3 regions of the Pseudomaricurvus sp. ABR4_320 genome follow, and region 3 is predicted to be linked to each of the others. Evidence: riboswitches for the same ligand, from Rfam matches in the RefSeq annotation. Region 3 holds a riboswitch; each other region holds the start of a gene.
The links. Region 3 has a riboswitch for cobalamin ahead of ACXAFR_RS22930 (TonB-dependent receptor). Riboswitches for the same ligand answer to the same signal wherever they lie in the genome.
Positions count from the first base shown of each region.

Region 1 (8,232 bases), on a different contig from region 3:
GGTATCCCAAGTGAGAGAAAGTGCGGCGTTTTTGACCCGCTTTGCCAAGCAGACGGGGACGGTGGTGTTGCTGGTCGGTCATGTCACCAAAGACGGCTCACTGGCTGGCCCGAAAGTACTGGAGCACATGATCGATTGCTCCATGTTGTTGGAAGGAGATCACGACTCGCGGTTTCGAACTCTGCGCGGCAGTAAGAACCGCTTTGGTGCCGTCAATGAATTGGGTGTTTTTGCGATGACCGAAGGCGGGTTGCGAGAGGTCAGCAATCCGTCGGCAATCTTTTTGCAGCGTTCAGAGCTGGTCGCCGCCGGTTCTGTGGTGATGGTGGTGTGGGAGGGCACACGGCCTCTGTTGGTGGAAATTCAGGCGCTGGTGGACGACAGTCATGGCGGCAGTCCGCGCCGAGTGGCGGTGGGGCTTGATCAGAACCGTTTAAATATGTTGCTGGCGGTACTGCATCGTCATGGCGGTTTGTTTGTCGGCGACCAGGATGTCTTTATCAATGTTGTCGGTGGCGTTCGAGTCATGGAAACCAGCGCCGATTTGGCGCTTTTGCTTGCGGTGGTATCCAGCTTTCGTGATCGTCCCCTAGACCCTCAATTGGTCGCCTTTGGCGAGGTGGGTTTGTCTGGAGAGATTCGCCCGGTACCCAGCGGCCAAGAGCGCTTGCGTGAAGCTGCCAAACACGGTTTCAAAACGGCCATCGTTCCCGCGTCCAACAAACCCAGAGAGGCGCTACCCGGCCTGACTGTAATTGCGGTTAAAACGCTGCAAGAGGCACTGGATGCGATTTCGTCTGACTAGCGTGAGCTGGCGCTTGGAATTGTCTAAGGTGTTGAATCAGAAATCGTCCAGCAAAGTACGCAATCGGTGCTGGTCGTCGATGTCTATGGCGCGACAGGTAATGCCGATCATTTGTCCCTCGCGGTGGGACACCTGGCCCTTGAGGAGGAGTGGTGGGCCTTCTGCGAGCAGCAGTTCAAGTTCGATGGGCTCGTCCCGGCGTAGGGAGCTGGGTGAGGACATTTCCACAAGCCCACCGTGAAAGGATAAATCGACGACACGGCAGCGCCAGCGCATGCCGCGTCTGAGAAGGTTAGCGCGCAGAGTGAGTGGGCACCGGGGAAAGCAGCGTCGATCTTGGCGACCACGAAATGAGTTGGGCAAAATCCGTCCTTTAATGCAATCGGTGTTTGACGGCCATCTCCTGATATTCCTCCAGGATCTGATCACTGTTGCCCAGATTCAATTCCAGTAAACGGCGTAAATGGCGGCCGCTGTCTAAATCCAGACAGTCGTATTCCATGGCCCAGGCACTGCCGTCCCAGCGTCTGAGCGTGGCGGCCACCTTGATATCCAAACCGGAAGAAAGGTGCAGGGTCGCGAGCACTCTGTCGCCAGGATGCAAGCCTCCCTTTTCGAGTTGACCAATGCGCAGGCTGGCCAGGGAGATGTCCTGCAGCTCGCCAGCCCAGCGCTGGCCGCCACGGCGTATCTCTGAGGCGCAGTGGAATTCGATGCGGCTGAACAAACGGCGATCTTGATGGCGGTTCTGGAACTGATGCATGGGAAATCTCTCCTATCTCAGTAACGTCAGCGGGGTAGAGCAGTGGTCTTTTCAGTGTAGAAAACCATCTCGCAGTCTGCTGCATTTCTTGACTGTTTGATGCGCTGGCGCTAGTCTCCCGGCTTTCGACAGGTGCCAATCCTCATTTGGATGGGTTAAACGGGAAGACTGGTGCGCCAGTGCGGTATCAACCGCCTGCAACTCCAGCGCTGCCCCCGCAACGGTAATTTTCTGTGCGCCATACCGGCGGTTGTAAGAAGAGAGCCCGACACCGGCCAGTTGGAAATACGCCTCGTGCTCCAGGCATGCCAAAAGCTGAGGTGCTCAACGATGAAGCGGAGGGCTTTATCTGTGGAAAATAGGCAGTGAATACGCCTGTTTCATCTCTCTGGTGACTCCACGTTTTACCCTCCCTCAATCCCCCTTTAGCTGGAAGACGGATCTTTCCGTTTATTCCAAAGTCGATTGAGGACTACCATGATAAACCGAATTTCCCTGCCGGCCGTGTGTTGGGCATTGGGTGTTTTGACTCCTGTGTCGGCGTTTGCCGAAACACCCTATTCTGAAGAAGTAATGACATCGGCACATCGATTGCCCATTCCCGCTTATCGACTGGGTGCCTCGGTCAGCGACTTGTCTGAGCAGCAAATCGAAGCCCGTGGCCAATTGAACGTGGCAGATCTCATGCGATCCATGCCGGGGATTGCTGTCAGCAACAACGGTGGGGCAGGTAAATCAACGTCATTGCGGATTCGTGGTGAAGAAGACTACCGTACCGTTGTCTATCTCGACGGTGTAAAAATGTCGGATCCCAGTGCGACGCAGGTATCACCTCGCCTGCAGCATATGCTCACCTGTGGTTTGGAGCGCATCGAAGTGTTGCGCGGCCCCCAGGGTATGATGTACGGCGCCGATGCCGGTGGCGTTGTCAATCTCTACAGTAAATCGCCCGAAGCGGGTTTTGCCAGTGACCTGAGCGCCGAAACCGGACGCTATGGCACCACGGAATTTTGCGGTAATGCGCGGGGTATCAGTGGGCCTGTCAGCTATTCGCTATCGGCGGCAGATTTTTCCACCGATGGTTATAACACCCGCAGTGATGATGTCATTGTCGCGGATGATGATGGCTACGAAAACACAACGTTTCATGGTGATGTTTCGGTACAGCTGGCCGAGGGCATGAGTCTGCGGGCAGTGGGTCGCCATGTGGAAGGGGAAAACGAATACGACAGCGGTGCGACGTCGACGGATCGGGAAGACGAGTTCGATCAGAACTTTGGCCGTTTGGCGTTTAATATGGATCGCGGCCAGTTCACCAACAGGCTGGGTGTTGCCCGTAATCGTGTCGTTAGGCACTACTACCAGGATGGCGAACTCAGCTCATCGACGCCCAAGTATCTGTCGTTATTGGATCAGGCCAATTATCTCGGTAGCTATCGTCTGGACAGTGGCGACTACTTGATTTATGGGGCAGATTACGAACAGCAGCGCGATGAACTCAACGAGACTGAACAGGATCAGGTCGGTGCTTATGTTGAATGGCAGGGGCATCTGGGGGAGAATTTTTATTACAGCACCGGAGTGCGTCACGATGACAATGATGTCTTCGGTGAGCACACCAGTGTGCGCTTGACCGCTGCCCATATTACGGACCTAAAAAACGGCGATCGCCTTAAGCTTAAATCCAGCTACGGCACCGGCTTCAGAGCGCCTAGCCTCTACGAGCAGTGGTACAACACGCGCTCGGGATATGCCTTTGGAGAGGCGGCAGAAACCGAGTTGGCAGAAGAAAAAAGCCAGGGTGTTGATGCCGGCATCGTATACATCATGAACGATCGGCATCAGTTTGAAGTCGTCTTGTTTTGGCAGGAAATTGAGGATGAAATCTCTTTTGATGTTGAAGGTTTCAGTGGTTACCTGCAATACGAGGGAACGAGCCAATCTCGCGGTGTTGAGTTAAACATGGAAACTGCCCTCACCGACAACCTTCAGGTGTACGCTAACGCCACCTTTAATGAAACTGAGACTTCCGAAGGGGAGCAGCGGCCACGACGCCCAAGGGAATACTTTAATGTTGGCGCTGAATGGTTTGTTTGGGATCGGCAATTGCGCATTAACGGCAATCTGCGTGGATCTTACGACAGCATCGATAATTCTGGCGTTGCCCTGGATGATTATGAAACCATGGATGCCACGGTTACCTGGTTTTATTCTCCGGCGATTGAGTTTTACGCTCGCGCTGAAAATCTATTCGATGCAAATTATGTTGAGATCACCAATTACAATACTTCCGGTGCCGCGTTTTATGCCGGCGCCCGTTTCAGCTTTTAACGCCAGAATCCATTCAATGGATTGCGTCTGAGTGAGGAGAATTACTGCACCCAGTTTGGTGACAGGGCTTATGGTTCTGTTGCCCATTGCCATCGTTGCGGGCCTGGTTTTAGGCCCTCAAATCATCACCCCGTTTGGTGGCGATGAAAGTGGCTCTTGGGTGAGTGATCGTATGATTCTGGAGCAGCTGCGCCTGCCTCGCGTTCTGTTATCAGCGCTTGTCGGTGCCAGCCTGGCCATGGCTGGCGTCATTATGCAGGGGCTGTTTCGTAATCCCCTGGCTGATCCAACATTGATCGGAGTCTCTGGAGGCGCCTCGGCAGGGGCCAGTCTGGCCATCGTGCTGGGGCCAACGTTGTTAACCGGGGGCTTTTTTCTGGGAACAACGCTGATTGCTCTCTGCAGTTTTTTCGGCGCGGCACTGGCTACGCTCTTGGTGTACTCGCTCGCCCGCAACAGCAATGGAACATCGGTTGCCACAATGCTGCTGGCGGGAATTGCCATCAATTCGTTGGCGGCCGCACTCAATAAATTCTTCAGTTTTATTGCAGATAACCAGATGCTGCGACAGATCAGCCTTTGGGAAATGGGCAGCTTGGCCGGTGCGACCTGGCAGAAGGTTGGATTATCCGCAGTGCTCTTAGGCAGCATACTGTTATTAAGCCCGGTGTTTGCCCGCACGTTGAACGCTTTTTTGCTGGGCGAGAGCGAAGCCAGACACCTCGGCGTACCCGTGGCAAAAGTGAAAAAGCAGATGATTGTTTTGGTGGCGCTGGTGGTCGGACTGTGTGTGGCGATGGCCGGCACTATTGCCTTTGTCGGTCTGGTGGTTCCCCATATTGTGCGCTTGGCGATAGGCCCGGATCACCGGTATTTAATTCCCTGTTCCGCATTGGCCGGTGCGTCGCTGTTGGTATTGGCCGATGCGGCATCCCGCTATTTGATGGCGCCGGGAGAGATTCCTATCGGCATTTTAACCTCGCTGTTGGGAGCGCCGTTCTTTCTATCGCTGTTGCGTCGTCAGCGGCTGTTGGGGAACTTCTGATGCTGGAGATTGTTGGAGCTTCCGTCACGTTGGGCAATATTGCCGTACTTAGGGACATTCAGCTGCAGGTGGCGCCCGGAGAAATCTGCGCGCTGTTAGGCCCGAACGGTTCCGGCAAGTCGACCTTGTTGAAGCTCGCCAGTGGCGATTTTCAGCACTATGGAGGCGAGGTCCGATTAAATGGGCGCGTGCTGTCGACCTATCAATCCGAAGATCGAGCCAGGCACCTGGCTGTGTTGCCACAACACAGTGATCTGCGTTTCGCATTTACCGTAGAAGAAGTGGTCGCCATGGGGCGTATGCCCCATGCTACGGGGCAGCCGATCGATGGCGAGATCGTCAGCGCAGCACTGGAGGCTATGGATGTCAGCTATCTGCGTCGGCAGTACTATACGCTTCTCTCCGGTGGCGAGAAGCAGCGTGTACAAATCGCCCGGGTAATGGCCCAAGTATGGCAGCGACAGGACGATGGTGACCGCCTATTAATTCTCGATGAGCCAACCTCGGCGCTGGATTATCTGCATCAACAGCTTCTCGTAACTCAGCTGCGAAAGATGGCCGCTGATGGCTGCGCGATTGTGATGGCGGTTCACGATTTAAATTTGGCGGCAGCCTGTGCGGAGCGACTGGTGTTATTACGCTGTGGCAGCGTTTTAATTCAGGGCGGCGTCGAAGAGGTTTTGGATTCTCCGCAGGTGGAAGACGTTTTTCAAGTGACGTTTCGGCGGTTGCGTGATCCAGAAACCGGTCGACTTTGGTTGGCCAGTTGATGGTCTTGTGGGGAGAGCAGGGCTGGCTGTTATTGTCGGCTGCGCTGATGGGCGCCTTGCTCGATCGCTGGCTTGGTGAGCCGCGTCGCTGGCATCCTCTGGTTGGATTTGGCCTGGTGGCACAGCATTTGGTCGCGAAGCTGCATCCCGTGACGGAGCCCCAACAGGTTCGCCCATCACTGTCTGGCGTTGATCTCAGGGTGAGGGGATTTTTCGCTTGGCTGCTGCTGGTGCTACCTCTGCCTGTGGGCGTTATCTTTCTCCAAAATTGCTGGAGTCCCCAATCCAGCCTGCTGGCTTTGGCATTTCAATTCGGGATGTGCGCGCTTTTGGTGTATCTCTGTATTGGATTACAGAGCCTAAAAGAACACATTATTGCCGTTGCGGAACCCTTGCAAAACGATGATTTGCCGGAGGCTCGACTTGCCGTGGGGCGTATCGTCAGTCGCGATACCCAGAACCTGACAACAGATCAGGTGTGCAAGGCTGGTGTGGAGTCGGCGTTAGAAAATGGCAGCGACGCCGTGTTTGCGCCGCTGTTTTGGTTTTTTGTTGCGGGGCCGGCGGCACTGGTTCTCTATCGTTGTGCGAACACTCTCGATGCCATGTGGGGATATCGGACAGAGCGGTGGCAAGATTTTGGTTGCTGGAGTGCACGCGCTGATGATGTTTTGAATGTCATTCCAGCGAGGTTAACCGCGCTGGCATATGCACTGCTGGGCAATACTCGCTCAGCGTTATTCTGTTGGCGACATCAGGCCCGCAGCTGCTCCAGCCCCAATGGCGGTCCCGTTATGTGCAGTGGCGCAGGCAGTTTGGGGGTGACTCTTGGGGGGGGGGCAAGCTATCACGGGCAATTTCGACCAGGTCCGGTGATGGGGCAGGGGCCAAAGCCCGAGGTTAGCGATTTGCTACGATCTTTGAGATTATTGGACCGAACTCTGTTGGTGTGGTTGCTCTGTGCCGGTGTGGTTGTTATCACTTAGCCATCACAGCAACACACCGACAAAATCAAAAAGAAAAACATAAGATGTAATAAGGACGTGAGATGCTCAACCATGGCGGGCAGTTGGCCCGCGTACGCGCAGACTACCCAGCGGTTACAGGAGACTGGTTAGATCTTTCAACGGGGATTGCTCCCTGGAGTTGGCCCGTTGCAGAGATTCCCACGTCCGTCTGGCGAGATCTGCCAGATCAGGACGCGCTATTACGACAGGCGGCTGCTGACTATTATGGGTGGCCCGCAGATCGTCTGCTGGCGGTGGCCGGTTCTCAGGTTGCCATTACCTTGTTGCCGTTGTGTTTGCCGCGAGGACGGGTGGCGCTACCGCGCTGGGGCTATGGCGAACATGCTCGTTGCTGGATTGCTGCTGGTCACGACATTGTTTATTACCATCATGAAGATGACATCGAACAACTACTGCAATCCGGTTTGCATTATTTGCTCGTGATCAATCCAAACAATCCTACTGGCGTTGCTTTTAGTCAATCCTGCTTGCAGCGCTGGGAGCGGCACTTGGCGAAATCCTATGGGCGGCTGATTATCGATGAAGCCTTTGCCGATGTAGATCCCGAGGAGCTGGCGACTGCATCACCGCTTGGGTCCCGGATTGTCTATAAATCGGTTGGAAAGTTTTTTGGAATGGCCGGGCTGCGACTCGGCTTTTTGCTGGCAGACAATGTCACATTATCGGATTTTCGTCAGCATCAGATTCTGTGGGAGGTGTCGGGGCCGGCCCAATGGTTGGGGCGTCAGTTGCTGGCGGACAGTGTCTGGCAGGAAAAACAGAAGCACCGCATTGCCTCACGTCGCGATACGTTGATCGAATTGTTGCAAACTCGGTTGGCCGTTTTGAACTTAGATTGGTTGCCTGGCCCAATGTTTGTGTCGGTCAAAGGCGAGCCTGAGGTGTTGCGCCAACTGCGTCATCTTTTGGCCGAACGGGGGATATGGATCCGATTCTTTGAACCGATCGACGACATCAGTTATGCCCGCTTTGGATTACCTGATGACATTCAGTTACCCAGATTAACCGAGGCTTTGGATAGCGTAGCGGAAACATTGATTACGGGGGAGCGCGCTTGTGGGTAGGTTGAAGTTTTGGCAGCGCAAACCCGTACCGAAATACCGCTCCACATGGATTTGGGGGTTATTGTCTATTCTGCTAACACTGTCTTTCTCAAGCTGGGCTGAGATTCGCGTCACTGACGATTTGGGCAATGAGGTGGTGCTGGAAAAACCCGCGAGTCGCATTGTCGCCCTGGCGCCGCACTTGGTTGAGATTGTCTACGCCGCTGGCAGTGGTGACCATCTTGTCGGCGTGGTCAGCTACAGTGACTTCCCTGAAGAAGCCAGCGAGCTGCCGGAGGTCGGTAGCTATCGTAGCTTCAGTGCTGAAGCCATTCTGAGATTGCAACCGGATTTAATTCTCGCTTGGGGATCGGGTAATGGCGTCGATCGGATAGCACCTCTCAGGGCGTTGGGGCTGCCAGTATACGTCAGTGAAATTCGTTCCCT
Region 1 is NZ_JBSWVF010000005.1:261,306-269,537, reverse strand. It holds gene radA (DNA repair protein RadA) at 1-805, shown strand, start outside; gene ACXAFR_RS12680 (PilZ domain-containing protein) at 842-1,168, opposite strand; gene ACXAFR_RS12675 (PilZ domain-containing protein) at 1,179-1,568, opposite strand; cobalamin riboswitch at 1,682-1,862, shown strand; gene ACXAFR_RS12670 (TonB-dependent receptor domain-containing protein) at 2,046-3,899, shown strand; gene ACXAFR_RS12665 (FecCD family ABC transporter permease) at 3,931-4,944, shown strand; gene ACXAFR_RS12660 (heme ABC transporter ATP-binding protein) at 4,944-5,714, shown strand; gene cbiB (adenosylcobinamide-phosphate synthase CbiB) at 5,714-6,700, shown strand; gene ACXAFR_RS12650 (threonine-phosphate decarboxylase) at 6,763-7,806, shown strand; gene ACXAFR_RS12645 (cobalamin-binding protein) at 7,799-8,232, shown strand, end outside.
Region 1: linked by a shared signal. The riboswitch ahead of ACXAFR_RS12670 (TonB-dependent receptor domain-containing protein) and the one ahead of ACXAFR_RS22930 (TonB-dependent receptor) in region 3 are both predicted to bind cobalamin.

Region 2 (8,232 bases), on a different contig from region 3:
TGGACAAAGCCAAAGAGATTCTTGAAACCAGTGAAGCATCCATAGCCGATATTTCGCATCAGATAGGCTATGCGAATCAAAGTCACTTTGCTTACCTCTTCAAACGCCAATTTGGTCATTCGCCGTCCCAAATCCGCCGAAACTCAAAGGCACATCCAGCAAATGTCGTTGACACGAATCCGCTGAAAGAATCTATCTAAGCGGCGCCACGTCCGGTGCTTTTACTAAACGCGTTAACGCCTCTAACAGTGCCCGAACTTTTGGGTGGGTTAAGGAACGCGGCGCACTTTCTTCAAGACGCCGGTGAGCATAGGGCTCCAACCAGAGTGTGTCGTCTTGGCAGCGATTTAGACAAAACGCAAATTCAACACAGGTCAAAATAAAATTCGATGCCACCACTGGGGGTTGCTGTGGCTTACCCAGCAATGCATCCGACAACCTTAAGGCGACTCTATAGTCACAGGCAGCAAATAAAAATCGTCGTTTTCTAACCTGGGACCTCGCCAACTGCATGGTTTGATGCCAATGCCACAGTGTTGCATCAGGGTCTACGCCATCATCAACATCTTTCGCAGAATCTAAGCCGCTCATAAAAACTCCACAAACGCTTTGTTTTCTGGCTTACAAAGCCGCCGCTTTCATGAGGCGACAGCATTCGTTTAAAACGCTGTCACCAGCACTGTCGCAGAACTATAAATGAGAACCATTACTATTTACAAGCGGTTTTACAGGTGAGACACTAGACCCCATCGACAACCCTTACCTTGGCCAACACAACGGGGATACCATGAAAGAGTTGCCCATCTGTGAGCAGTGGCACCAACATACAGATGAAGCCGTCAGGAAATCTCAGGGCGGACTTTTCTTCCAATCCATTGAATATCATCGACAGGCGCTGACCCTCGCACACGATGCCTTCAAGGAGATGTCGGTGGACGCTGATCTTGAACGGGCCTTTCCCCTAGTAGGCGAGAGCTACCATCACCTGGCAGACACCTACACGGCTCTCGGCGACTATGAAAAAGCTTTTCACCAATACGCCTGCGCCATCGATTTTATTACCGACATTCTGGATTTTTCACCATCCTCGGAATCATTGCGCGTCGCGGCAAACCGCTCTTTTTATGAAATCTCTTCCTCCTGGGAAGCGTTAATACGTCAACACTGGTCACAATTTTCAGTTGACCATGAAGAAGAGAAAGAACGACAGATTCAGTGTATTGAACGCAAACTGTCAGTCTCGGTGCCAATCAGTACCGTCAAACAATAGACAGAGACACAACCGACTCTTTTATCCCGAACGATGCCAAAAACAAAGGTTTTGCAAGAACTTTCTGTTTGTTCAAGTTCCTCTTTCTATGAGTACATTGCTGTGGGAGCACGGTGTAAAAAACACGCCGTAAGTTCATCCAAGTAGACTCGATGCAGTTTTCGCGCTGCAGACGATTTACCACACCGTGTGTTCATTTATTTCAGTCGATAGTCGTCAGTACCGCAGACAGACAGCCACCATTCAAAAAGGATGTAGCGCAAACATGGATCAGACAGAAGCCGTTGCCAATGCCGGCAGTGAACGCTTTACCGTATTCCCTCTTTTGTTCCAAACCTTTGCCTGCACCATGGCCATGATGGCCTTTGTCGCACTCATTGGTCCGATTGCTCGCAGCCTCAATCTGATGGCGTGGCAGGTCGGCTTAGCTGTCACTGGAGGCGGAATCGCTTGGATTGCATTTGCGCGTTGGTGGGGACAGATGAGCGATCGCCGAGGCCGGCGCCCTGTAATGATGATGGGACTTGTCGGGTTTTCCATCAGCTATTTTCTACTGTGCCTGTTTATAGACTACGCACTGAAGCACAACGTGCTATTGTGGCTGGCGTTTCTCGGCTTATTTTTAGGGAGGGGATTGATGGGACTTTTTTACGCCGCCATCCCCCCGGCCTCAGCAGCCTATATTGCTGACAATGTCGAGCCCGACCGCAGGGGAGCGTTTATGGCAGCACTTGGCGCAGCCGGAGGTGCGGGTATGGTGTTTGGACCAGGGCTCGCCGGCGTGTTATCAACCTACAGCTTAGTGGCGCCGCTATACCTCATTGCTGTCTTACCGGTCATTGCACTTGTCGTCATTCATTTTGGTTTACCACCCAGCCCAGAATTAACGCCGGGAAAAAAGCCCGTTGTGCATGTGCATGATGTCAGACTCCGACAACCTAATCTGGTGGCGTTTATCTCGGCATTGAGTGTTGCGGTTGCCCAAATTACGGTCGGTTTTTTTGCTCTTGATAAACTGGGTCTTGAACCCGCCCTCGCCGCCCAGACCTCAGGCATCGCATTGGCGGTCGTGGGTATTGCTCTCGTTCTATCCCAAGGCCTATTAACCAAAATTCAAGCATCACCCGTTTTCGTAATCAAGATCGGAGCCATTATTGCCGCACTCGGCTTTACAGCGGCAGCCTTTGTGGAATCGCGGCTAGGAATCTGGATGAGCTATGGCGTCGCTGCCGCAGGTATGGGTTGGGTATACCCATCAGTGTCTGCGTGGGCGGCAAATTCTGTCGAATCTCATGAGCAAGGCGTCGCCGCGGGCACCATCAGTGCCATGCAGGGACTCGGAGTCATCTCCGGACCGTTAATTGGCAGTTTGCTGTATGAGCTATCACCCGTTTATCCCTATTTGTTTATCGGCTTTTTGATTACGTATGTCTTTTTCCTTTTGTTGCTCACCCAAAAGCGTTAGTGGAATAAAAACCTGGGTGACGATAAATAGTATTTTTGAGATTTACATAACAACTCTAAAGACGGATTAAGAATGAAACAACGACTTTCAACACCCTACACCGCCATAGCAGCACTCGCTGGTATGGCAACAACGCCCTGTATTGGACTTGCGCAAGTCAACGAAAAACTGGAGGAAGTTATCGTTCATGGTACGCAAGATTCAGGACTGTCCTCGGTTGGCAGAAATGCGCTAAGTGCCGATGAGCAAGCAAGGTCAATTCAGATCTTTAGAGCTGATCTCATCGACCGAATAAACCCAAAGGGACTTGATGATCTACTTCCCCTGAGTTCTGGTGTCGTCTATTCCGGCTCCGGTGACGGACGTGAAACCTCCTTCGCCATGCGAGGGTTTGATACCACGCCGATTTTGCGGGATGGTTTCCGTATTGAGATGTTTGGCGCGCCAGAATCAGAGGTCTGGAATTTCGAACGTGTAGAAGCCTTGAAAGGTCCTGACTCTATTATTTATGGAGAAGCCAATCCAGGGGGCATCATTAACTTGGTCACCAAGCGCCCCCAACAAGAAGATTCAACAGTCCTGGGGATGGAACTGGGCAGTAACCCGTCTTTCAGCCCGAGATTTGATATCAACCGAGCCTATGACAATGTCGCCGTACGCTTGGTGGGTCTTTATGAAGAAGACGACGGCTGGCGCGATTTCGACGACAGTAATGAAAAGTGGTCTTTTGCTCCTTCCATACGCTGGCAAATCACTGAAGATACGGTACTCACCTACATCGGCGAATATGTCAATGATGATGCTCAAGCAGACTTCGGTACCATAATCTCCTCAAATGGCAGCCTTACTTCAGCGCCTGACGAACAAGTCACCAGCGATCCCGGAGATCGAATCGAACGACATTTTTATATGTCTGGATTGGACCTTCAGCATGCTATCAACTCAGATTTTACCGTTGAATTGCGTGCTAGACAGTTTGAAACCGAGTACGAATACAGTGAACTCTGGTTACCAGTATCCTTTGATGAAACCACGCAGCTTCTGCGCCGAGCGCCAGCCGTTCAAAGCCAATCCACCGACGAAACTGCTCTACAATTCAACTTATTTGGTGATGTGTCCGTTGCCAATATCCGCAACCGTTTTACTTTTGGGATCGACTGGCGAGACACCGATCAACAAGGTGGAACCCTATATGACCCCAGCGGAGCTCAAGACAATTATTTGAATTGGCTAGATCCTGATTATTCCGTCAATCCACCAGCAAGGGAGGATATTCCAGCCTTTCCTGGCTGGGAAACGGTCGGTGAGCGAATCGGGATATTCTTTCAGGACAACATAGATTTAACCGACAGCCTACTGTTTAGCTTCGGTATTCGCTATGATGACAACGATATGACTGAGAGCGCATACTATTCCACAGTCTATCAGGGAGGAGTTCGTTACACGATTAACCCTTCATTGCAAATCTATGCCAGCTACTCCGAATCGTTTATTCCACAGTCCGCCTATGATGCTACCGGCAACCTACTCGAACCCGAAACCGGAGAAGGTTATGAAGTCGGTATCAAAGGCAAATTGTTAGATGAGAGCCTGACTTACACCGCCGCTTACTTTGATATCGATAAGACCAACGTCGCAATTACCGATCCCAATTTCCCATTGGCGTCCATAAATGCAGGAAAGCAAAACTCAAAGGGTGTGGAAGCAGACCTCTCTGGTCAGATTACCGATCAAATGAGCCTGATTTTCAGCGTAGCCTATATGGATACCGAAGACGAATACGGCGCCCCGCTGCCCAATGCGGCGGAAATGACATCCTCAGCATTTATAACCTATCAAATCACCGACGATTGGGATGCCAGTATTGGCTATGAACATGTCGGCAAGCGCGAGACTGCAGGTTATGAGATAGATACACACACAATTCTCAATGCTGCCGTCGGCTATGGAGCAGGCCCTTGGCGAGCACAATTAAACCTCACGAACTTGACCGACGAACGCTATCTGGATGCGCTATCCTACGGCAACATTGCCCGAGGCAACTATGCCGGAGCACCGTTTGCAGGCAAACTGACGGTGAGTTACAGCTACCAGTAACAACAGCTACTCAGTCTATTAAACTACCACCATGATGCTGTGGTCGCTATCGACTCTGGACAAGCCATGGCCGGATGGCTAACCTTGCCATTGCTGGTGGTGCAGTCGCATGTTTTTTACCTACGACTGCCTGAAAAGGGAATCCGGTGAAAATCCGGGACTGACGCGCAGCGGTAATGGGGAACAAAACCAACACGCCGAAAGGCAAGGCACTGCTATAGCAAGCGGGAAGCTGTTGGTTAAGGCCAGTAACTGTGTTTACAATGCCCCAGAGTCCGAAGACCTGCCAGTGTACATGGCTCTCGTCTTCGCGATTCAGGACGCCAGCACGACTCGACGAAGACGCTTGACTACTCGGTTAACATGTCTACGCGTCGCGCTTTGCTGCACCCATTTTTCGAAGACACGCCCTTTTAAGATATTCGACAGGAGTGTGTCACTATGCGTATTTTACCCTATATTCCCCTTGCTTTCTTGACCTCCTGGGTATATGCCCAAGACTCGGAGACTTTGGAAGAGCTTATCGTTACGGGACAATATCTGGAGGAGTCAACTCCTCTAACTCTACAAGAATACGGCAATCAGGTAACCGTGATTTCTGACGAAGTCATGCTCGAGCGCAATTTTGTCGATGTGACTGATGCTCTAAAGACAATGGTTCCGGGTCTGCATATTTCCCCTAAGAATGGGCCCTTTGATTACTTTTCCGCATCCCTGCAAGGGGCCAGAAGCCAGGATATCCTCTGGTTGGTCGATGGCGTGCGCATAACCAACCGACTTTATAATGGTACCAGCCCTCTGGACACGATTCCCGCACACATGGTTGAGCGTGTGGAAGTTCTCAAAGGTGGTCAAGGTATATTCTACGGTACCCAATCGGTCAGCGGTGTGGTCAATATTGTCACAAAAAACTTCACCAATGAAACCACAGGCGCTATAGGAGCAGGGGTAAACAGTAATGATGGCTACAATCTGAATGCCTACGCTAGCGGTGCTAAGGGAGACCATCAATTTGTTATTTTTGGCTCAAAAGACGATGCCGATGGATATACACCTTTCGATAAAGGCGCTTTTCAGCCGAGCGCGACCGATAGAGATCGTGGCTACGATGTACGCACCGCAGGAATAAAGTACAGTTGGAACATTTCTGATAGCACAAGACTATCCGCCCAATACCAACACACCGATGCAGACCTGGATTATGCTCGCCCGAACCTTAATCATAAAACCAAAAATGCCCGCGAGGAGACCATAGCCACGATCAAGCTGGATACGGAATTGACTGAACAAATTCAGCTCTACGTGAAAGGCTACCGCCACACCTGGGACACCGACTACACGCGTTTGTACAACGAGCTTGACGACAACGGCGCGCTAACTGGTGGCATCACTACCATCAATGACAACACCTACTGGGGCTATGAGGACTACGGCTTCAACGCCATGGCAGAATTTCGCCACGGTGAGCTGTTTGAGTATGTGCTTGGATTTGATCAACAGAACTATTCCGCAGAAGACGACGTATGGCGCATTGCCGATCAAGAGGAAACGGTCAATGCAGTATTTGGTCAAATTCGCACGAGCGACCAACTCTTTACTCACTCCTTGTTTGCTCTGGGTGTTCGTAACAACCGCCCTTCCGACAGTAAAAACTCAACAGTCTGGAATCTGACTGGCAAGCATACGCTCAGCAATGTTTGGTATGTACAGGGAAATGTTGGGACTTCATTTCGACTACCAGATGCGGAGGCATTGTTTTTAATTGAATATGATGACCTTAATAATGACGGCACCCCGGATAGCGATGGATTTACCATAGGCAACTCCGAACTAGAAGCCGAAGAAAGTAAAAATTTGAATCTTTCCGTCGGCGCCAATTTTGATAGATTTCAATTTGAATTAACTGGATTCAAGCGAGACGTTACCAACTACATCAGTTCATACGTCCCAATTATTATCAATGGTGTCACTGGCGAGACTTTTGAAAACAGCGAAGATGAAGTCAATATCAAAGGAGTTGAGTTACAGACGAACTGGCAACTGAACGATTTCCTGACCAATAGCCTCAGCTATACCTACACTCGTGCGCGCTTCAATGGTAGCGGTGATCAAATTAACGACATCCCTGAACACGAAGCGAAGTTTTTCACAGATTATAGGGATTCAGCTCTTCCCTGGGGTATCAACTTCAGCGCAACCTACGTCGGCGAAATTAATGACCGTGAAACCAGAGACAGCTATGTCGTCGCTGACCTAGCGGGATATTATTTTCTGGGAAGCGGTGAAAATCACAAAATCGTCTTACGACTGGAAAATATCGCAGACGTCAAATATGCAACGGATATAGGCTCAGCCAATAACGATGTCACCGGCGACAGCTATCTTTATCGTAGTTTAGGCATGAAAAGAACTCTTCATCTGAGTTATACCATGGAGTTTTAAATCAATTTTGAAATGTAAATTCACAAAAAAGAAGCCGCACTATTCACGGCCTGTTTTTGTAACTGACATAGGCGTTTGACCATAGTACTTGCGAAAAGCCGAACTAAAGCTTGATGGATGCTGATAGCCAACTCGGTAACCGACGCAGGAAGCCTGCTGCCCTTCTTCGAGAAGTTGCCAGGCTTTCTGCATACGAATTTCTGTCAGCAAGCGATGTGGGCTGGTGCCGAAATAACGGCGAAAGCCCTCTTTCAATGTAAACTCGTTGGTACCTACCGCCGCACACAAATAACCAACGGTTAGAGGTTGATCGTAGTTTTCAAGCAGAATCGTTCTTGCTTGCAAACACTTGTCCTGATCTGTAGACATCAATACCCTACCGGACTTGGCGTTTGGTAGCAGAGGCCTTACCTGCTCCATCAACAAACTTAACGCCGCCACCTGGGCTTCAAGAATGCCCCCTGCCCGATCATGGAGTCGCACTAAGTTATTGGCTAGGCGCTGAATGGCTGGGTTATACCTACCGTAAAAGATGTGTCGAGCCGATTTATCGTTGGTCGTGTTGGCCAGCAGCGGGTCCAATTGATACTTGTAAACGAGTGCTTCGTCGACGATCAAACGCAACTGTCGAGTCGTCTCTCCGCCGGTAAAGTGCCTTTCGCCACAGACACTGGCAAAGCTTGTCACCGTGGCAAAACCGGAACAGAAATTAAACTGCTGGCGATCCACGCCAAGCGTATTTGAGCAGCCTTCAAGCCCGACCGACAAGGTTAACACCCGATGATCACGCTCCTGGACACTGCGATGTTGCAAATCAATATTGGGACAATAGTCGGTGTAGACGAGAGTCAACCCAGTATCAATGTGTAGAAAATCGGTAAAACACGATCCGATATCCGGCACCAGCTGTGAGCGGCGCCAGGGTCCAGATCCCAGCGTTTGCGGCGGAGAGCTGTCC
Region 2 is NZ_JBSWVF010000001.1:364,309-372,540, forward strand. It holds gene ACXAFR_RS01525 (helix-turn-helix transcriptional regulator) at 1-200, shown strand, start outside; gene ACXAFR_RS01530 (hypothetical protein) at 193-591, opposite strand; gene ACXAFR_RS01535 (tetratricopeptide repeat protein) at 788-1,270, shown strand; gene ACXAFR_RS01540 (MFS transporter) at 1,536-2,735, shown strand; gene ACXAFR_RS01545 (TonB-dependent siderophore receptor) at 2,808-4,832, shown strand; cobalamin riboswitch at 4,910-5,137, shown strand; gene ACXAFR_RS01550 (TonB-dependent receptor plug domain-containing protein) at 5,274-7,274, shown strand; gene ACXAFR_RS01555 (helix-turn-helix domain-containing protein) at 7,314-8,232, opposite strand, start outside.
Region 2: linked by a shared signal. The riboswitch ahead of ACXAFR_RS01550 (TonB-dependent receptor plug domain-containing protein) and the one ahead of ACXAFR_RS22930 (TonB-dependent receptor) in region 3 are both predicted to bind cobalamin.

Region 3 (8,232 bases):
CATTTATGACAAACATATTTTGTTTATAGGAATTCGGGTGAAGTTAGATCAGCGGTTGGTTGATACGGCCATTCAGCCCTATTATTGGCGAAACCCGCTGTCTCGCCGAGGATGACAGGCTGTGATTCGAGAGATACCGTTAGAGGATGTTTTTTCGGCCATTAAAGAAATCCCCGAGTTCGACCAAACCCTAACGCTGGCAGATCTGCAAATTCGCTGTGGTGAAGGCCGTTTAGCTCTGGGGTTTTATATCGAAGAAAAACTGTGTGGGTTTAAGTTGGGTTACCCAGTTAGCAAAACGGTGTTTTACAGTTGGCTAGGTGGTGTTAAACCGGATTATCGTGGGCAGGGGGTTGCCCAGCAACTGTTGCAGGCGCAAGAAGGCAGGGTTACCCAGCAAGGCTATAAGTATCTCGATGTAAAATCGATGAACCGCTTTCCGAAGATGTTGCGTCTGCTGATTGGCGCGGGTTACGCCATTGTCGATATTGAGAATCCGAATAAGACGGTGAATTCTGACACACTGAAAATCTGTTTTCGGAAAACGCTTATGTAAAGGGGCTTTGCCCGCATGGGGTAAAAGAGTCCTTTGAAATTGGAACTCGTGTACAATATTGAGGTAGCAGACTTTGTGCCTTGGCCGTGTCGGCGCTTTTCATTTTTTTGAACATTCATGATGAATGTCTAATGTTTACAACAGTTGTAGAAAAAGCCTGTCGTTAGGGAAAACGCTGCATAGCAGGTTTATGCATCACTACGACAAATAGGGATATTTCAGATGAGATACATATTGCTCCTTGGGTTTGTACTGGTTAGTGCTTGCTCATCCACACCGAAACCTTCCGCTCAACCTCTAGTCTCGATCACCAACCCCCAGCAGTTGGATGAATTTTTAACGTCATATCACGATCACCCCAGACCGGATCTGGTCGATGATGCGATGGCTTATATCGATTCCTCTGGGCTAGCCGCTGAAAAAAGTAAAAAATTTCCACTCTTGATGGCTTTCAGCTGCCTGTTTGTCAGTGCCGATGCTGAAAGAAAAACCGCTTGGAAAACATCGATAGCGGATTTTAAAAAACCTGCTAGAAAAGTTTTTTCTTTGGCGATGATCAAAACACCTGAAACCTTGATCAAGCAGGTCCCGCTTTCTCCCGCCGCGAATGACATGAATTGGGCGGCGTATTTTATTACCGGTAACACCGAGTATATCGATCATATTGTCGACACCCTGCAATACTATGATGAGCGTGAAGACATGCAATTGTATCTGACCTCGGCCTCGGCAAAGTGGTCTCTTGCGTCGAACAGTCGACAGCACTCAGACGTTCAGCAGCATTTAACGCGCGTTCAAGAGCAGGTTTCCGGCGATGTTTCCGAACAGATAGATGATCTTCTTGAGAAAAATCCAGAAGCTATCAGCAAGACCATTGAGTTGACCTTGAAAGAACAGCATGACGCAGGTGTTTGGTAGGCGGTCGATTTTTAAGACTGGATTGTTATGGGGGAGGGTAGGAATTGGATCTTCTTAGAGGCGATTTACACAACGATGCTGTGATCGCTCTGTTGCAGGAGCATCTGGATTCGCTTGCATCAACCGCTCCACCAGAGAGTCGCCATGCACTTAATTTGGATGAGCTGCGAGCACCTGAAATCAGCTTTTGGTGTCTGTGGGATGAGGATCGTCTCGCGGGGTTTGGGGCGCTTAAATGCCTTGATAAAACCAGCGGCGAGATCAAATCCATGCGCACAGCGTCTGATTATTTACGTAGGGGCGTAGCGTCTACAATACTTCAGCATCTTATTGCTCAAGCTAAAACTCTTGGACTTAGTCGTTTGTTTCTGGAAACCGGTTCTATGGCATTCTTTGAGCCGGCTCGAGCCTTTTATGCCGAACATCATTTTCGTGGCTGTCCCCCTTTCGGTGATTATGTGTTGGATCCAAACAGTGTTTTTATGTGTCTGGAAATCAGCAATGATGATCGCTAGATGTTGTTTTTCAGATCGACTCGTACATGATCACCCTTCGGGATTATAAACCGTCCGATGCGGCTGCTTTACAGCAGCTGTTTTACGATACGGTACATCACATAAATTGCCGTGATTACACGCCAGCTCAAGTTGCCGCATGGGCGTTGGGTTCTATAGATTCTGATATCTGGCAGCAACGAATGGATGTCTTGAGGCCATTCGTTGCAGTGCAAGATGATCGTCTTGTGGGCTATGCGGATTTACAAGACGACGGCCTAATCGATCATTTCTTTTGCCATCATCTCGTTCAAGGTCTAGGCGTTGGTCAGGCGTTGGTCAGGCGTTGATGAATCATATTGTTATGCACGCCAAATCTCGATCGATATACCGTTTAATATCCTATGTAAGTGTGACCGCAAAGCCTTTTTTTGAGAGGTCTGGTTTTCATTTGGTCGCAGAAAATGCAGTGGCAATCTGTGGAGTCAATCTCACGAATTTTTTGATGGAAAGGATTGAGTTGGATGTTGCTGATTGACTTTCGCGTGGCACCAGGATTGAACTTATCAATCTAATAGTATCGTGCTTAGCAAACGTCATTTGCCACCTTCAAACATTGGTCTTCATCGTCAATAAGATAATCGCCATGTCTTGCGATTAAATTTCCCATTTGGCAGTTCGTTCATTATTGCGCGACGATATGTCGCAGTAGCTTGCTCCGAGAAGCTTTGACAGTGATCTGTGCTAATGCTACCGTCATCATCCTGATGATAGGCTCTCAACACTCCGTGAGTTTGAGATTAATAGGGAAGTTGGTGCATCTTTTCTGAGTCTGAGCTAATCCCAACACTGCCCCCGCAACGGTAAATGATCGGGCTATTTTTAATAGCCTTACGCAACTCTAATAGGCCACTGTACTCAGGTATGGGAAGGCAGATTTGCGTCAGTATCATGAGTCCGGAGACCTGCCTTTCGTTGATAACTCGCACTACGGGAGGTGGCTGCGTGGGATTCGTTTCTGTACTCGTTCTGTTGTGCAACAAGAACGTCGCGGTTTCCTTCTGTCTGCTCTCCTTGAGAACGATTAGGTTCTCAACTACCTCAATGGATTACCTTCTGGCGATAGCTTGTCGTCTTTAAGGAAGTGGATAAAAAAGGGAGCGCACTTGAAACATTCTTTTCTGACTACTCTTACCGTTTGTCTTTCAGGGCAATTAACGTTCGCGACTGCGGATGATTTAGCTGAAGCCAATGATTCGAAAATAACAGAGCATGTCTTGGTGACAGGATCTAAGCAGACGGGACAGCTTCTTCTCGATGATTCGGCGAAGACTGGCTCGCTACTAGACCTATCATTGCGTGACCTCCCTGCCAGTGTCTCTGTCCTTGATCAAGACATGATTCAACAGTTAGGTGCTCGTACCGCATTAGAGGCTGTTGAGTCGGCTGTTGGGATGACAGGTGGAACGGGTGTTGGCTCCATCCCGGCTTATTCGACCCGAGGCTTTAGTAGTAATGATATTACGATTATGCGCGACGGGGTGCGGCAGAACACAAATTCTCAATCAGCCCGCCCGTTAGACAGTTTTATGTTTGAACGGGTTGAGGTTTTAAAAGGCCCAGCGTCTCTGCTGCATGGTGAAGGTGCTGTGGGAGGTGCGGTCAATTACGTAACAAAAATGCCTAGCGATACGTTCAAAGGTGAGACGTTACTGACGGCAGGTTCTTGGGATAGTTACAGGGCTGCCGTTGGTGTGGGTGGCCCTACTGGCATAGAAAGTCTGTCTTATCGTTTGGACATCTCTCATTATGACACGGGGGGCTATGTTGAAGGCAGTGAGGAAACATACGACGCATACGGTGGCAGTATACGTTGGGAGCCGAATGAGAATGTCAGATTTTTGGTAAGCGGCAGTTTTTATGAAGACGATGTTAAAAGTTACTATGGTACACCGGTTGTTTATGACGCGGTCTCTGGGATAGGTGGGCAGGTGGAAGTCAGGCCTGCTGACACCAGTACCGATAAGCTTATTGGCGCTCGAATTGCGTCTGGTACTCGGCGCAACAATTATAATGTTCTCGATAATTATGCCAGGGCAGAAAACGGCTTTGGCAGATGGGTCAGTGACATTCGCTTGAGCGACAATTGGGAGCTTCGCAATGAACTTTATGTTGCCACGCAAAAACTGGATTGGCGAAATACGGAGAGAAATGTTTGGAATCCGGTTACAGAACAAGTTGACCGTGGTAGTTTCTATCTTATCTATCGGGATGACACTCAGGTCGGTAACCGTCTTGATTTGAACTGGCAGGGTGAGTTATTGGGGCGTCCTAATCAGCTTGTTGTTGGTACTTTATTTGATCGCAATAACCAGAATCGCAATAGTGGCCAGGACTATTCAAATACCCCGATTCCTGAGAGTGTCTCACTACAAGACCCAGAGAGAGGTTACGGCCCGGATGAGCACGCTCAGAGAACGGCGAAAATCATTACGCAAACGACAGCATTTTATTTCGAAAACAATTTAACGGTTACGGACGAATTAAGCGTTATTTTAGGGCTTCGCTATGACGCGATAGACGTTGAGCGCAAGTCTTATGTTGGCATCGAGAAGTATACTAAAACCTATTATCCGCTTACTGGTCGATTTGGTGCTGTATATCGCGTTTCACCAAGTTGGAATGTATACGGAAGTTACAGTAAGGCTGCGCAGCCAGTATCTCAACTTGTCAGCCTTAATGCGAGTCGCGATGAATTCAGCCTACAAAAAGGGGAGCAGGTTGAGGTCGGAGCCAAAGCCAGTTTATTTGATGAGGTTTTAGGCGTTACTTTCGCTCTCTATGATATTGAGAAAAATGATATTTTGACGTTCGATATTATTGATGGCGAGAGGGTGAGTTCTCAAATTGGTTCACAAGTTTCCCAAGGGGCTGAATTGGCCACTACGCTGCAGTTGCCGGATTACTGGAGTCTGGCTGTCAATTTTGCCTGGAACTGGAAAGCAGAATATGAAGATTTTAATGAAAATCTTGGCGACGGCACCATTTCCAGATCAGGAAATACACCAGCTAATGTTCCAGAAATCGTTTCGTCGATAAATATCAACAAGCTGTTTGGTAATTGGCAAATCGGCGCGGGTGTTAGGTATGTTGATGAGCGAGAAGCGAACACTAACAATGGAATTCAACTGGATGCTTATACGACGTTAGACGCCAGTATAAAATACCAATGGCAGAACTACACATTTACGCTTAGAGGTCGTAACCTCACCGATGAGACCTATTCCAGTTGGGCGTCAATGGGAGGGCTTGCTTTACGCCTCGACGATCCTCGTAGTGTAGAATTCGGTGCCCATTACGCCTTCGGGGAATAATTATGGCGTTCAAGATTATTTCTTGGAAATGGTGGAAGCGCCAGCTCTTTTTATGGCATCGATGGATGGGCATTATTCTATCTTTGTTTTTCGCCGCGTGGTTTATCAGTGGCGTCTTCATGATGTATGTAGAATATCCTCAGCTTACACAGTCCGAACGCTTGATCGGCAAGCCAAAACTTGATTTCAGCGCTGCTAACTTAAGTCCATCAGCTGCGATTGCTAGGCTGTCTCCCGATGATTTTATGTGTGTTGGAGCTCCCTCGGAAAATCGATGCGCAAGCGAAGTTGTCCCAGGTTCCACCGTTGCGGCAGCATCAGTAACGTTGGGTATGATTCTGGGGCGGCCCGTCTATTTCATAACCTCTGAAAAATCGGTCCAACCTAAAGCTGTGTTTGCCGACAGTGGGGAAATATTAAAGATAGAAAGTAATGCTGCAAGAGAAATTGCTGAAGATTTTTATAATCGGTTCTCTGGGGGAGGGCGTCGATTTGAAGCTCGTTATCTAGAGACAATTCAAACCGATCAATGGACTCTATCATCCTCATTAAATGATCATCGGCCGTTATTCCATTTTTCCATAAACGATAGTTTGGGTACGGAGCTTTATGTCTCTTCTACTACCGGTGAGGTGGTGCGCGATACTAACAGAAAAGAACGGTTTTTGAATTACTTTTCAGCGGTCACCCATTGGCTTTACCCAACGATACTACGAAAGTTTCCAGACTTGTGGGCTTGGGTTGTTGATATTCTTTCGGGTATTGGTGTTGTTCTAACGATTACTGGCTTGTGGATCGGTTGGCTACGTTGGAAGAAAAACCCAAAGCCGGGTAAATCGGCAGTTCCTTACAGGGGGCTGATACGCTGGCATTATTTTCTCGGCGTCGCCTTTGGCGTTATGACATGTCTGTGGATCTTCAGCGGCTTGCTCTCTATGAATCCTGGGAAGTTAAATCCGTCGCGAGCGCCATCCGACATTCAGAAACGGTTGTTCTCGGGTGTTAATGAATCCGTTTTGGTCGATGCATTTCCTATGACGTCGATTGCATTTGGGAATAATGTTGTCGAAGCTGAACTCGCTCATTTCGATGGTGAGTCATTTTATCGGTTGCTTGATCGAGAAGGTAAGCTTCACTTGCTTAGTGTAGACGGAGCGCATCGTGAAGGGCCCTCTGACGAACGTATTGAAGCCTTGGCTAGCCGTTTGCTCCCTGGGTCTCGTACTGAGAAATTCACCATTCTTAAAGAGTACGACGATTACTATTACAGCCGTCATCCAGAGCGGGGAGGGAAACCGCTTCCTGTTGCGAGAGTTCAATTTAACGATGACGACAAGACTTGGTTTCATATTGACATGCGCACCGGTGAGCTTCTTGAAAAAAATACAAGAGTTAATCGCCTGTATCGCTGGCTTTACAATGGGCTACATTCCTGGGACATATTATGGCTGTGGGAGCGGCGCCCACTGTGGGATATATTGGTTATTGGTTTTTCTTTTGGAGGGTTGTTCTTATCTTTTACGGGTATCGTCGCAGGGTATCGAAGGCTCCGCTTTTAATGAATTAAATATTAAGTGCACGGTTTGCGAAATTTATGTTGGTTAGGGTGACAGTATAGATGAAATTGATGCCCTATAAGGCGCTCGACGAATATTTACAATATTCTTGAATATTATCAGTCTCATGACGTGATAGGCTCTTGAACCATTCTCCAAAAAAATCGCGAAGGCAGAACTAAAACATTGATGTTGGGGATCTGAAGATGAAGAGCTGGACGAGTAAAAGTCTGGCTCGGCCAGAATTCAAAAGGTGCGTTTTTGGAGTTGGATATAAGGTTATCGAAGTGTACTTGTAGTCTGACGCGCGAAATATATTCAATAACGATTGAAGCGGAGTCTCAATGTTAAATCGTTTTTTAAGAGTGTTGTTAGCCTTCGTATGTTTTTTTTCCGCGATTGGCTGTTTCGTTTTTGGCCCACCGATAGGTGGCGTGATTTTTATCCTGGCTGGTTTTCTGTTTGAAGCGTTTTTTTGGCAGAACCTGTTTCGCAGTGTTCGCTCCAGCAGAAAGCGGTCGGAAAGCACCGCAGGATAATGACGTCCTATGATTGAAATTCGACGCATGGCCATCGAAGACTATGATCTGCTGTACGCACTCTTTCAGGATACCCCGGGTATTTGCCTGCGGGCCGCGGACTCCAGAGAGGCGACAGCCCGTTATCTGGCGCGTAATCCTGGGTTGAGCTTTGTCGCGTTTATCAATGACGAACTGGCTGGTTGCATTATTTGTGGGCATGACGGTCGTCGTGGTTATCTGCAGCATTTGCTGGTGCGCGAGAGTTGTCGTCGGCAGGGCGTGGCACGGGAGTTGGTCGGTTGCTGTGTCAACAAGCTGGCGTCGCTCGGTATTTTAAAGTCACACATTGAGGTGTTGTCCGATAATCAAAACGCCCAATTATTCTGGGAGTCATTAGGCTGGCAGAAAAGGCAGGATATCTATCGATATTCGTTTATCGTCGGTGATGATTTGAATGTCTAGGCCTGCGGCATCCACCAGTCTGGTGTAGGAATAATGCCTTCGGAGGCGTTATGAAACAGCAGGTTGATAAAAGCCCTAAGGCTTCCTCTCTCACCGCTTGCATAACGACAATGCTGCTCTGTTTGGTCGCCACGATCGCACACCTGATGTCGTATCGAACGGTGGCAAGCTTTGCAGAGGTCTACTCAGTCTATGGCGATCGCTTGCCATGGTTGACGCGGTCAGTGATTGCGTTCGCCGATAGTTATTTGGTTTTAGCGCTTATCAGTATTGGCATTGTGTTTCTGTGGTTGTCGCTCTCTGCGAGAGCTGCTTTAACCACCGTGGCGGGCATTAATTTTTGGTTGTCTG
Region 3 is NZ_JBSWVF010000017.1:66,000-74,231, forward strand. It holds gene ACXAFR_RS22905 (GNAT family N-acetyltransferase) at 122-556, shown strand; gene ACXAFR_RS22910 (hypothetical protein) at 779-1,474, shown strand; gene ACXAFR_RS22915 (GNAT family N-acetyltransferase) at 1,519-1,989, shown strand; gene ACXAFR_RS22920 (GNAT family N-acetyltransferase) at 2,016-2,318, shown strand; gene ACXAFR_RS22925 (hypothetical protein) at 2,333-2,506, shown strand; cobalamin riboswitch at 2,724-2,955, shown strand; gene ACXAFR_RS22930 (TonB-dependent receptor) at 3,135-5,342, shown strand; gene ACXAFR_RS22935 (PepSY domain-containing protein) at 5,345-6,901, shown strand; gene ACXAFR_RS22940 (GNAT family N-acetyltransferase) at 7,447-7,881, shown strand; gene ACXAFR_RS22945 (hypothetical protein) at 7,932-8,232, shown strand, end outside.